DNA from 2 places in the Streptomyces sp. SP17BM10 genome. Region 1 is predicted to be linked to the other one. Evidence: riboswitches for the same ligand, from Rfam matches in the RefSeq annotation. Region 1 holds a riboswitch; the other holds the start of a gene.
What was found. A riboswitch is a leader RNA that binds a small molecule or an ion and turns the genes downstream of it on or off. The one in region 1 is predicted to bind glycine.
Positions count from the first base shown of each region.

Region 1 (6,505 bases):
GGGATGTCCGGCGGGAGCACGGTGCTGGCGATCTGGCCGCGGATCGGGCCACCGAGCACGGTCTGCACCGAGGCCTTGTCGATCGCGTACTGGACGGCCTTGCGGCACTCGATGTTGTCGAACGGCGCGACCTGGGTGTTGATCGCGGTGTAGACCAGGCGGCCGCCGTAGGCGTTGTCGCTGCTGGCCTTCAGCTTGGGGTTCTGCAGCATCTGCGCCTGCGTCTGCGGGTCGACGCCGCCGCCGACCAGGTCGACCTGGGCGTTGCCCGCGATCAGGTCCTTGTCGATGGTGGACTGCTCCATGCCCATCTTGACCACGATCTTGTCCGCGAGCTGCTTGCGGATCGGGTCGGTGCTCGGGTCCCAGTTGGTGTTGGGCACCAGGGTGAGCTGCTTGCCGTCCTCGTAGGACGAGAACTTGTAGGTGCCCGAGGAGACCACGTGCTTCACGTAGCCGGCGCCGTCGTCCTTGGCCTGCGGGACCGGGGCCGTCTGCGGGGCGCTGACCAGGTAGTCGAAGTCCGCGAACGGCTGCTTCAGGTGGAAGACGACGGTCAGGTCGTCCGGGGTCTCGATCGAGTTCAGGCCGCCTTCCTTGTCCTTGTACGGACCCTGGTACGGCGTGGCGTTGTCGACCAGCAGGTCGTGGAAGTACGTCGGGCCGTTGGAGTTCACGTCCGGCGCGAAGTTGGAGCGCTCGACGGCGTACTTGACGTCCTTCGAGGTGATGGCGGAGCCGTCGTCGTACTTCAGGCCAGGGCGCAGCTTGTACGTCCAGGTCAGGCCGTCGGCGCTGGGCTGGCCGAGGCCGGCCGCGAGGTCCGGGACCAGCTTGTTGCCCTGCGCGCCGGGGCCCGGGGCGAAGGTGGTCAGCGGACGCCCGTACAGGCGCGAGAAGTTGTAGATGTACGCGTAGTACGTGTTGCCCGGGTCGAAGGAGTCCGGGGTGCCCTTCATCTCGTAGGTGACCGTCCCGCCCTTCTTGTCCGAGGCGTTGACGACCCCCTTGGTGGCGGCGTCGGCGCCGCCCCCGGCCGCGCCGGTGGACGAGCCACCCGAGCTCTTGCTGGACGTGCATCCGGTCACGACGAGGACTGCGGCAGCTGCCACCGCGGTCAGCGCGACGGTACGGGACCTACGCATGGGTGAGATCAACCCCTTGAAGATGTGGAGGCGGTGAAGGATTCTGACGCAGAGTCAGTTGCTCTTGGGGTCGAGGGCGTCACGCAGCCCGTCACCCAGCAGGTTGAAGGCGAGCACGGTGAGGAAGATCGCCAGACCGGGGACCACCATGTACTGGGGGTCCACCTGGTAGTACTTGATCGCGTCGTTGAGCATGCCGCCCCACGATGCCTGGGGGGGCTGGATGCCGACGCCGAGGAAACTGAGTCCGGCCTCGAAGAGGATGTTGGTCGGGATCAGCAGGGTCGAGTAGACCAGGATCGGACCGACCAGGTTCGGCAGCAGTTCCTTGAACAGGATGAACGGACCGCGGGCACCGAGGCTCCGCGCGGCGTGCACGAACTCCCGCTCGCGCAGCGACAGCGTCTGTCCGCGCACGATCCGGCCCATGTAGGGCCAGTTGAAGAAGCCGATCACGAAGATCAGCACCATGATGTGCAGCGGCAGGCCGTGCAGTCCGAACGCGCCGCCCTGCAGCGAGGTCGAGATCGCGATGGCGAAGAGCAGCAGCGGGAACGCGAGGAAGACGTCCATGACACGGCTGATCAGCGTGTCGACCCAGCCGCCGTAGTAGCCGGCCATGACGCCGAGCACGGTGCCGATGGTGTTGGACAGCAGCGTCGCACCGAAGGCGACCAGCAGCGAGACCCAGGACCCCTCGATGACGCGGGAGAGCAGGTCGCGGCCGGTGAGGGGGTCGATGCCGAGCGGGTGGTCCCAGCTCATGCCGCCCCAGTCCCCGAGCGGCAGGCCGCCGAGGTCGGCGTCCAGCAGGTCCTGGTTGAAGGCGTCCGGATCGAGGCCGAACAACCCCTCTATCGGCTTGGCCAGTACGGCGAGCACGATCAGCAGGATCACGACGACGCCGCCGACGACGGCCAGTTTGTCCCGTTTGAAGCGGGTCCAGGCGATCTGGCCGAGGGAGCGGCCCTCGATCTTCTTGGCCGGGCTCGCGGGGGCGGCTGCCTCCGGATCGTTCCCGGCGGTGGTGACGGATGCGGTCATGTCAGTAGGTCCCCTCGCCGACGGTGGCCGGCCCACGGGTGCCGGTCGCCGGCTTCGGCGGTGCGGCTATGCGGACGTGCGGAGGTGCTAAGGAGCGGGGTTTCGCGGCAGTGCGTCGTGCACAGGGCACTGCCACCACGCGGGATGGGCGTCGCGTGGCTGGAGCGGTCGGCGTGCGCGTTCACCTTTGTGGGGTTCCGAAGTTCGCGCGGTGCGTTGCGCAGAACTCTCTGCCATCCGAACTGGCTTGCGCCAGCCCTGCCAGGCGAGAGATGCCCAACTGTGATCTGCGTGCATGCACCTCCACGATCATTGGCATATCCCTCTTCACATGGCCGTGATAACCGTGTCAAGATGCCTGACACCCGCCGCCGCGAAGTCGTCCGGAAAACGCCGAAGCCGACCTGACGCAAAGTCAAGTCGGCTTCTCGAATCGGGTTTTGGCGGGTTTAGCGGTTCAGCGCCCCGGGTATCCGGGCCACGGCCGCTGGGGCGGCTGCGGCTGCCCGTGCCAGCCCGGCCCGGTCGGCCCGGTCGGCTGGGGGTAGTACGGCGGGGCCTGGTGGCCCGGCGGCGGCACCGGCGGGTAGGCGCCGGTCGGCCGGCCGAGCCCGGCCGCCTCGCGGTCGTAGAACGGCCGCGCCTTGGCCCGCATCCAGAGCGCCACCGGGTCGTACTCGTCGGCCATCGCCACCGTGGACACCGCCAGCCCCTCCGGGGCCACCGCGATCGCCCGCTGCATCAGCGCGCGCACCGCCTCCACGGCCGGCGGGGAGCTGTCGTACAGGTCCAGGCCGATGGCCAGGTACGGTTCGCCCACGGCCGGCTGCACCCAGGCCCGGCGCAGCGCCCGGACGGCCCGCACCTCGCGCGCCTGGTGCTCCAGCAGCGCGAAGAACTGCTGGGCGTTCACCTGCGGCTCGCCGAGCCGCAGCGGCCCGGCCGGCAGCCGGTCCAGGCCCGCCGCGATCCGCCGCAGGTCCGCCCACGGCACGCCGACCCCGCCGCCCGGGGCGTGCGGGTTCAGCCACAGCCCCCAGCGGGTGCGGTACAGCGACGCGGCGATCTCGCGCCCGGAGATGACCTCGTGGGCGCGCGCCCAGCCGGACGCGGCCAGTTGCTCGGGGGAGGTGACGGCCGGCGCGTAGCCGTGGCCGCTGATCTCCATGTTCCCGTACTGGGCCTCCGGGCTGCCCGGGGTGCCGTGCCACAGCAGCATCCAGACCTGGCCCTCGGCCAGGGCGCGGAGCAGTTGCTCGTACGCCTCGTAGCGCTCCGGCGCGACCTCGCGCAGCGCGCGCTCCAGCGCTCCCGGATCCGCGCCGGGGCGTCCGGCCGGTGCCTGGCCCCAGGGCCCCGGTGCACCACCGGACACCGCTCCCGCACTCATGCGCCCACCTCGCCGCGCCTCTTTCCTCACCTGCCGCCGGCCCGTCGGCCGTCTGCACGCACCCTATGGCGCGGCACCGGCCGACGCCACGGCGACGTGCCTACGAACGAACCCCGTCACACCCGCGCGTAGAACGGCAGCACCCGGGTGAGCAGCCACTCGACCACCGGATCGTCCGCGAGGTCGAGCAGCACGAGGTGGACGCCGCCGGGCAGCGGCGCGGTTCCCAGCGCGCGGCCGAGCGCCTCGTTCACCGCCGCCGGGTCGGCCGGGGCGGCCGGGTCCAGCTGCACGCCGATGAACATCACGGTCGGCTCGCCCTCGATGCTGGCGAGCGCGCGGCGCGCGGTCAACACTCCCGGCAGGGCGGCGAGTTCGGCGCGGCAGACGGCCAGGAAGTGCTCCGGGTCCTCCCCCGGCACGGGCTCGCGCAGCGCGACCCGGCCCCCGGTCGGGGCGGAGGGGTCCTCCCAGCGGTCCTCGCGCGGACCGCGGCGCAGCTCGGCCACGCCCTGCGGCGGCACCGGGATGCCCACCGCGGCCTCGGGGTTGACGGCGATCCCGACGCCCAGCGGCAGCCCGCGGGCGAACTCCCAGGCCGGGGCGATCGCGAAGGCCATCCCCGGCGCCTGCTGGAGGAACACCTCCTGCGAGGAGAAGACCGGGACGTACGGTTCGCCGCCCAGCTCGATCGTCGGCAGGTCCAGCGCCTGCCCCCGCGGGTCGCCCCCGGCGGGCAGCGGGATCCACACCTGGCTGCGGGCCAGCACCTCGACCACCCGCGGCGTCGCGCCCGGGTCGCCCAGCGCGGCGGTGAGCACCTGCTCCAGCTCGTTGGCCGGCCAGGTTCCGCCCGGCGGCGGCGTGTCCGGGCCGCCCCACCCCTGCTGCTGCTCCACCGGGTACCCCATGCGCCGCCGTACCGCCCTCTGCCCGTCGGCCGCCCACTGCTGCCGACGCGCAGCAGTCTAGGGTCTGCCGTCGATGGTCTGCCGGCGATGTCCCGTCGTCCGCCCGCACGGCAGGCGGGAGATCGGCGGCAGACCCCAGGGGCGCGCGTTCGCCTCCGCGTCCTGTGACCGGGTCCCCCCTCCCATCGGTGCCGCGGACGTGCCATGATGTGCGCGTCCGACGGCGTCGTGCGCAGTCGGCCCCTCCAACTCCATACCGGCCGCTCGAACCCGCGCGGGAGAGTCCGGAGTGCCCCGTCTGGCGGCACGGCCGGCGCCGAAGGAGCAAGTCCTCCCCGGAATCTCTCAGGCCCCCCTACCGCGCGGGTTAGGCACATCTGGAAAGCGGCGCACGGCCTGTCGTGCGCCCACCCACGGTGCAAGCCGCCATTCTGTCCGGAAAGCTGGAAACAGCGACGGGCCGCTGCGCGGTGAAGCTCTCAGGTTCGACGACAGATGGGGAGACCCACGCCGCCGCATGCCCGCGCGCAGGAGTCGGTCCCCGAGCGGGTCCGGTCCGGCGCGTGCACCCCTGAGTGCCCAGACCGAGGAGTTCCCAGGCCATGTCGTCCCTCCGCCTCACCGCGCTCGACGCGCTGCACCGCGCCCTCGGCGCGACCATGACCGACTTCGCCGGCTGGGACATGCCGCTGCGTTACGGCAGCGAACGCGAGGAGCACCTCGCCGTCCGCACCAAGGCCGGTCTGTTCGACCTGTCCCACATGGGCGAGATCACCGTGACCGGCCCGCAGGCCGGCGAGATGCTGGACCACGCGCTGGTCGGCTTCGTCTCCGCCCTCGGCGTGCTGCGCGCCCGCTACACCATGATCTGCGCCGAGGACGGCGGCATCCTGGACGACCTGATCGTCTACCGCCTGCGCGAGGACGCCTTCCTCGTCGTCGCCAACGCCTCCAACGCCCAGCTGGTGCTGGACGAGCTGATCGCCCGCGCCAAGGGCTTCGACGCCGTCGTCACCGACGACCGCGACACCTACGCGCTGATCGCCGTCCAGGGCCCGGAGTCCACCGCGATCCTCGCGAAGACCACCGACGCCGACCTGCCCGGCCTGAAGTACTACGCGATCCTCCCGGCCCGGGTGGCCGACCGGGACGTCCTGCTCGCCCGCACCGGCTACACCGGCGAGGACGGTTTCGAGATCTTCTGCGCCCCGGCCGACGCCGAGCCGGTCTGGCAGGCGCTGACCGCCGCCGGCGAGGGCCACGGCCTGGTGCCGTGCGGCCTGTCCTGCCGCGACACCCTGCGCCTGGAGGCGGGCATGCCGCTGTACGGGCACGAGCTCTCCACCGACCTGACCCCGTTCGACGCCGGCCTCGGCCGGGTCGTCCGCTTCGACAAGACCACCAACGACGGCGCCTTCATCGGCCGCAGGGCCCTGGAGCAGGCCGCCGCCGCGGCCGAGGCCAACCCGCCGCGCGTCCTGGTCGGCCTGGTCTCCGAGGGCAAGCGCGTGCCGCGCGCCGAGTACACCGTCGTCTCCGCCGACGGCGCCCCGATCGGCCGGATCACCTCGGGCGCGCCGTCCCCGACGCTGGGCAAGCCGATCGCGATGGCCTACGTCGACGCGGCCCACGCCGCCCCCGGCAGCGCCGTCGCGGTGGACGTGCGCGGCAAGCACGAGCCGGTCGAGGTCGTCGCCCTGCCGTTCTACAAGCGCGCCCGCTGAGGATCTTCCCGGGCCCTCGGTCACCACTGAACCGCGACGAAGCCGTCCGCGCGGCGGCCCGCTTCGTCGTACCCGCTTCCCATCCTGGAGAATGACGCCATGAGCAACCCCCAGCACCTGCAGTACACCAAGGAGCACGAGTGGCTGACGGCCGCCGAGGACGGTGTCTCGACGGTCGGCATCACCAAGCACGCCGCGGACGCGCTCGGTGACATCGTCTACGTGCAGCTGCCCGAGGTCGGCGACGAGGTGACCGCGGGCGAGACCTGCGGCGAGCTGGAGTCCACCAAG
Region 1 covers NZ_JAQYXB010000577.1:42,551-49,055, forward strand. Annotated here, with positions in the region: gene PUR71_RS17285 (ABC transporter substrate-binding protein) at 1-1,145, opposite strand, end outside; gene PUR71_RS17290 (ABC transporter permease) at 1,200-2,189, opposite strand; gene PUR71_RS17295 (enhanced serine sensitivity protein SseB C-terminal domain-containing protein) at 2,647-3,579, opposite strand; gene PUR71_RS17300 (enhanced serine sensitivity protein SseB C-terminal domain-containing protein) at 3,696-4,490, opposite strand; glycine riboswitch at 4,756-4,861, shown strand; gene gcvT (glycine cleavage system aminomethyltransferase GcvT) at 5,093-6,214, shown strand; gene gcvH (glycine cleavage system protein GcvH) at 6,314-6,505, shown strand, end outside.

Region 2 (6,505 bases), on a different contig from region 1:
AAGACGATGAGAGCGGCTGAGAACGCGACGCGGCCCCACCTGGAAGGGGAGTACCAGGTGGGGCCGCATTCCGTGACCGGGCCTCGGGCGGTCGCGATGCCCTCCCGACCGCGTGAGGTCCGGGCCCCCGCGCCCTGTCCCTGAGCGCGGCGGCGGACGCCTCGTCAGGCGTCGGTCTTGACCAGCTCGTCGCTGGGGACCTGCCCGCCCTGGGCACCGGAGGCGGTGACCACGGCGGAGTTCTTGACGGTGCGGATCAGGAACGGGACCACACCGGCGATGATGCAGACCACGGCGGTGGTCCAGAACGCGTGCTTGTAGGCGTCCAGCGTCGGCAGCTGCACCGGGATCTTGATCGGCAGCTTCATGGTGTCGCCGGTCAGGATCGCGGTCATCACGGCGGTGCCGATGGCGCCGCCGACGGTGCGCAGCACGGAGTTCATGCCGTTGGCGATGCCGCTCTGCTCGACCGGGACGGCACCGTTGATGTATGCCGGCATCGCGGCGAAGGCGAGGCCGATGCCGAGGCCGAAGATCGCGGAGGCGGTGTAGATGTCGCCCTCGTGGCTGTGGCGCAGCGCCAGGTAGGCCATCGCGATGGCGCCGAGGACGCCACCGAGGACCAGCGGCAGGCGCGGGCCGCGGCGGGCGATCAGCATGGCGCCGACCGGGGCGGCCACCATCGAGCCGATGGCGGACGGCAGCAGCATGACGCCGGCGTGCAGCACGGTGGCGGTGAAGCCGTAGTGGGCGAGCTTCTCGGGGGTCTGGGCGAAGTTGCTGATGACCATGAACGAGCCGTACATGCCGAAGCCGATCAGCAGGCCGGCCAGGTTCGTGAAGGCGACCGCGGGGCGGGACATCATGCTGAGGTCCACCAGCGGGTGCGCGACCTTGACCTCGATGACGCCCCAGATCAGGGCCACGACGGCGGCGACGGCGAACAGGCCGAGGGTCTTGGTGGAGGTCCAGCCCCAGTGGTTGCCCTGGCTGACCGCGACCAGCAGGGCGGAGAGCCAGCCGGCCAGGGTGAGGGCGCCGAGCGGGTCGGCGCCGCCCTCCTTGTCGGTCACCGGGTCGGTCGGGACGCGGAAGGCGACCAGGGCGACGGCGATCAGGCCGAAGACCAGGCCCATCCAGAAGATCGACTTGTAGTTCCAGTGCTCCAGCAGGAGACCGGTGGCCACCAGGCCGAGGCCGGAGCCGACGCCCATCGAGGCGCTGATGGCGGCGACGCCGCCGGTCACCTTCTGCTTGGGCAGCTCGTCGCGGACGATGCTGATCGCCAGCGGCATCACGCCACCGCCGGCGCCCTGGAGGACGCGGGCGACGATCAGCAGGCTGAACGAGTGGGTGCTGACGGCCAGGGCCGAACCGGCGACCAGACCGGCCAGCGAGATCAGCAGCATCGGCTTGCGGCCCCGGAGGTCGCCGAAGCGGCCCAGGAGGGGAGTCAGCACGGCGGCGGACAGCAGGTTGGCGGTCATCAGCCAGGTGATGTTGGAGCCGGAGACGTCCAGTTCCTTGGCCAGCGAGGGCAGGATCGGGACGACCGCGGTCTGCACCACGCTGAACGACAGCATCGCCAGGATGAGGGCCGGCAGGACCCGGCTGCTGCTCTGCTTCTCGGCCGCGGTGGTGGGCTGAGGTGCCTCACTCACGGTTGCTTCCTCCCGTACATAGTGAATGAACTGAAATAACCATGCAGGGAGATACTTCAGAGTGTCAAATATCGAGTGGTTAAGGTTTGGCAAAGGGGGGTGGTCGGGTGGGGGTGGGGGTGCCTGACGCGGGCTGGGGGAGGGGGCGGGGACATGGCAAAGGCTCCCGGTGGGGGCCGGGAGCCTTTGCCGGGTGGGGCTCAGGAGAGGGGGCGGAGGGAGGTGCCGTTCGGAGCGGGGGTGCCGTTGGGGGCGGTGGGGGTGTCGTCGTGGACCTCGACGTTCTCACGGCGGAGTTCGTCGTGGATGACCTCTTCCGCGGTGTAGCGCTCGACGACGAGGCGGACCCGCTCGATCGGGGCGAGGTACTTGTGGACCACCGGGCGCTCCTCACGCAGGGTGACCTCCTCCACCGCCTCGGCGATCTCCTTCTCGGTGAGGGCCGCCCGTTCGGCGTCGCCCACCGGCATCCGCTCCACCCGGACGCGTTCGCGGACCACCGGGACCCGGCGTTCGACCTGCTCGCTCGTCACGTACTTGCGCAGCTTCGCCGTGCCCAGCACGTGCCACTCGGTGGAGATGTCCAGCCGCTCCTCGCGACACGTGATCTCCACCGGGCCGCTGGGGGCGGACGGGGCCCCGGTCGCCGGCGCGGTCCGGGGCTTGGGCTGGACGAGGGGCTGGGCGGTGGGGGGTTGGGCGGTGGGGGGTTGGGCGGTCGTGGTCGCGGCCGCCATGGGGGTGGCTGCCGGCGCGGGGGTGCTGAGGGTCCGCATGTCGGCCTCCGTGGCGGTCGTGGTGGGAGCGGTGGTGAGGGTGGTCGTGGGGGCGACGGTCGACGTGGTGGCGGCGGCGGTGGTGCCGAAGTCGAGGTCGGGCTTCGGGGGCCCCGCCGCGTCGCCGTTCACCGGCCGGCCGTTCACCGGGGTGTCGAGGCCGTAGTAGCGGTAGAGCTGGAGCTCCTGGGCCGGCGACAGGTGCTGGCCGACGCCGAAGTCCGGCGACTCCTTGACCAGCGACTTGTCGTACGGCACGCGGAGCTCGTCGCCGGAGAACTCGCTCGTGGTGAGCGGGACGAAGGCGTCCCGGCCGAAGATGCCGGTGCGGACGGCGGCCCACTCGGGCTGGCCGGTGGCGTCGTCCAGGTACACCTCGTCGACCGTGCCGATCTTGTCTCCGTTGCGGTCGACCGCCTTGTGGCCGATGAGGTCGCGGGGGTCGATATCGGTCTGCACTCTTTCCTCCAGTGCGCTGCGCCTGCGGAACGCCCGCAGGACGGCGGCCGGAGCACCCGTGCCGTCCGCCACTTCACACCAAAAGCCATCAACCGGACGGCCGCGAGCGGGGTGCGTCCGGACGGGCTGCGGGGTGGGCCGTTCGGGGGACGCGCGTAGACCCCGGGTGACCGGACACACCCGTGATCGAACGGGCTCCCGCTGGTACCCTGGGCCGCGACCGCCGAGCCCGCTCGGGAGAGTCCCCGAAGGCGAAAACCGCTGGTCGGGGCGCCGAAGGAGCAACTCCTCCCCGGAATCTCTCAGGCATCCGTACCGTGTGGGATAGGTCACTCTGGAAAGCAGGGCAGGACCGCCGGCGAGGGAGCCGACGGCCACCACCCTCACCGACGGTGCAAGCCGGCGGAGCGCCCACGGCGCGCCGCGCGGGCGAAGCTCTCAGGTCCCGATGACAGAGGGGGAGGCCTGTCGGGTCCGCCCGCCAGCAGGCCCGTCCGCTGTCCGCAGCGGTGCAGGCCGACCGGCGTGCGTACCCCCGCCGGTCCGTGACCAGGAGGCCTCGACCACCATGAACGCCCAGTCGAACGCGGGACGCCCGAGCGGCGCCGTCACCCTCACCGAGCTCGAGCAGGCCAGCCCCTTCGAGAACCGCCACATCGGCCCCGACGCCGCCGCGCAGGAGAAGATGCTGGCCCAGGTCGGCTACGGCTCGCTGGACGAGCTCGCCGCCACCGCCGTGCCGGAGGCGATCCGTTCCATCACGGGCCTGGACCTGCCCGCCGGCCGCAGCGAGGCCCAGGTCCTCGCCGAGCTGCGCGAGCTGGCCGGCCGCAACCAGGTGCTCCAGCCGATGATCGGCCTGGGCTACTACGGCACCTTCACCCCGCCGGTGATCCTGCGCAACGTCCTGGAGAACCCGGCCTGGTACACGGCCTACACGCCGTACCAGCCCGAGATCTCGCAGGGCCGCCTGGAGGCGCTGCTCAACTTCCAGACCCTGGTCTCCGACCTGACCGGGCTGCCCACCTCGGGCTCCTCACTGCTCGACGAGGGCACCGCCGCCGCCGAGGCGATGGCGCTGGCCCGCCGCGTCACCAAGGTCAAGGGCGGCGTGTTCCTCGTCGACGCCGAGACCCTGCCGCAGACCGTCGCGGTGATCAACACCCGGGCCGTGCCGACCGGCGTCGAGGTCGTCGTCGCGGACCTGTCCGCGGGCATCCCGGCCGAGGTCGCCGAGCGCGGCGTCTTCGGCGTGCTGCTCCAGTACCCGGGCGCCACCGGTGTCGTGCGCGACCTCACCCCCGTCATCGAGCAGGCCCACGGCCTCGGCGCGATCGTCGCGGTCGCCGCCGACCTGCTGGCGCTGACCCTGCTCAAGTCGCCCGGCTCGCTCGGCGCCGACATCGCCTGCGGCACCTCGCAGCGCTTCGGCGTGCCGATGGGCTTCGGCGGCCCGCACGCCGGCTACCTGTCGGTGCGCGCCGAGTTCGCCCGCTCGCTGCCCGGCCGCCTGGTCGGCGTGTCCGTCGACTCGGACGGCAACCGCGCCTACCGCCTGGCACTGCAGACCCGCGAGCAGCACATCCGCCGGGAGAAGGCCACCAGCAACATCTGCACCGCCCAGGTGCTGCTCGCCGTCATGGCGTCGATGTACGCCGTCTACCACGGCCCGGACGGCCTGGCCGACATCGCCCGCCGCACCCACCGCTACGCCGCCGCCCTCGCCGAGGGCCTGCGGGCCGGTGGCGTCGAGCTGCTGCACGGCGAGTTCTTCGACACCGTCACCGCCGTCGTCCCGGGCCGCGCCGCCGAGGTCGCCGCGGCCGCCCGCGCCAACGGCATCAACGTCTTCCAGGACGGCGAGGACCGGATCTCGGTCTCCACCGACGAGACCACCACCCGCGAGCACCTGGCCGGCGTCTGGGCCGCCTTCGGCGTGCCCGCCGTCGAGATCGCCGAGTCCGCCGAGGCGCTGCCCGCCGCGCTGCTGCGCGAGGACGAGTACCTCACCCACCCGGTCTTCCACAGCCACCGCTCGGAGACCGCCATGCTGCGCTACCTGCGCCGCCTGTCGGACCGTGACTACGCGCTGGACCGCGGCATGATCCCGCTGGGCTCCTGCACCATGAAGCTCAACGCGACCACCGAGATGGAGCCGGTGACCTGGCCCGAATTCGGCCAGCTGCACCCGTTCGCGCCGATCGACCAGGCCCAGGGCTTCCTGAGCCTGATCCGTGAGCTGGAGCGGCAGCTGGTCGAGGTGACCGGCTACGACGCCGTCTCGATCCAGCCGAACGCCGGTTCGCAGGGCGAGCTGGCCGGTCTGCTGGCCGTCCGCGCCTACCACCACGCCAACGGCGACACCCAGCGCGACGTCTGCCTGATCCCGTCCTCCGCGCACGGCACCAACGCGGCCTCCGCCGTGATGGCCGGCATGCGGGTCGTCGTGGTGAAGACCCTCGTCGACGGCGACGTGGACGTCGAGGACCTGAAGGCCAAGATCGAGCAGCACCGCGACAGCCTGTCGGTGCTGATGGTCACCTACCCGTCCACCCACGGCGTGTACGAGACCGAGATCACCCAGATCTGCGCCCTGGTGCACGAGGCCGGCGGCCAGGTGTACGTGGACGGCGCCAACCTGAACGCCCTGGTCGGCCTCGCCAAGCCGGGCAAGTTCGGCGCGGACGTCTCGCACCTGAACCTGCACAAGACCTTCTGCATCCCGCACGGCGGCGGCGGCCCGGGCGTCGGCCCGGTCGCGGTGCGCGCCCACCTGGCGCCGTACCTGCCGAACCACCCGCTGCAGGAGGAGGCCGGACCGGCCACCGGCGTCGGCCCGATCTCGGCGGCGCCGTGGGGCTCGGCCGCGATCCTGCCGATCTCCTGGGCGTACGTCCGGCTGATGGGCGGCGAGGGCCTCAAGCGCGCGACCCAGGTCGCCGTGCTGAACGCCAACTACATCGCCAAGCGCCTGGCCCCGCACTTCCCGGTGCTCTACACCGGTCCGGGCGGGCTGGTCGCGCACGAGTGCATCATCGACCTGCGGCCGCTCACCAAGGAGACGGGCGTGACGGTGGACGACATCGCCAAGCGCCTGATCGACTACGGCTTCCACGCGCCGACGATGTCGTTCCCGGTGGCCGGCACGCTGATGATCGAGCCGACCGAGTCCGAGGACCTGCACGAGATCGACCGGTTCTGCGACACGATGATCGCGATCCGCGCCGAGATTGACAAGGTCGGATCGGGTGAGTGGGCGGCCGACGACAACCCGCTGTGCAACGCCCCGCACACCGCCGCCACGCTGGCCGGCGACTGGGCGCACGGCTACTCGCGGCAGGAGGCCGTCTTCCCGGCGGGCGTGAACCCGGCGGACAAGTACTGGCCGCCGGTCAGCCGCATCGACGGTGCGTACGGCGACCGCAACCTGGTCTGCTCGTGCCCCCCGCTGGACGAGTACGGCGTCTGAGTCCGGTCGGGCAGGCGTGAGTGGCAGGGCCCCGGTGGTGACGTCCGCCGGGGCCCTGCCCGTTCTCGTGGGCCGCCCCGCCCGCGATGCGTGCGTTTGGTCGGGCCGCGGGTCAGGCCGCGTGGGCGACCGGGCGGCGC
Region 2 covers NZ_JAQYXB010000409.1:11,859-18,363, forward strand. Annotated here, with positions in the region: gene PUR71_RS03415 (MFS transporter) at 165-1,661, opposite strand; gene PUR71_RS03420 (PRC and DUF2382 domain-containing protein) at 1,862-2,968, opposite strand; glycine riboswitch at 3,121-3,224, shown strand; gene gcvP (aminomethyl-transferring glycine dehydrogenase) at 3,465-6,365, shown strand; gene PUR71_RS03430 (DUF5999 family protein) at 6,478-6,505, opposite strand, start outside.
Region 2: another riboswitch for glycine. It lies ahead of gcvP (aminomethyl-transferring glycine dehydrogenase); the one in region 1 lies ahead of gcvT (glycine cleavage system aminomethyltransferase GcvT).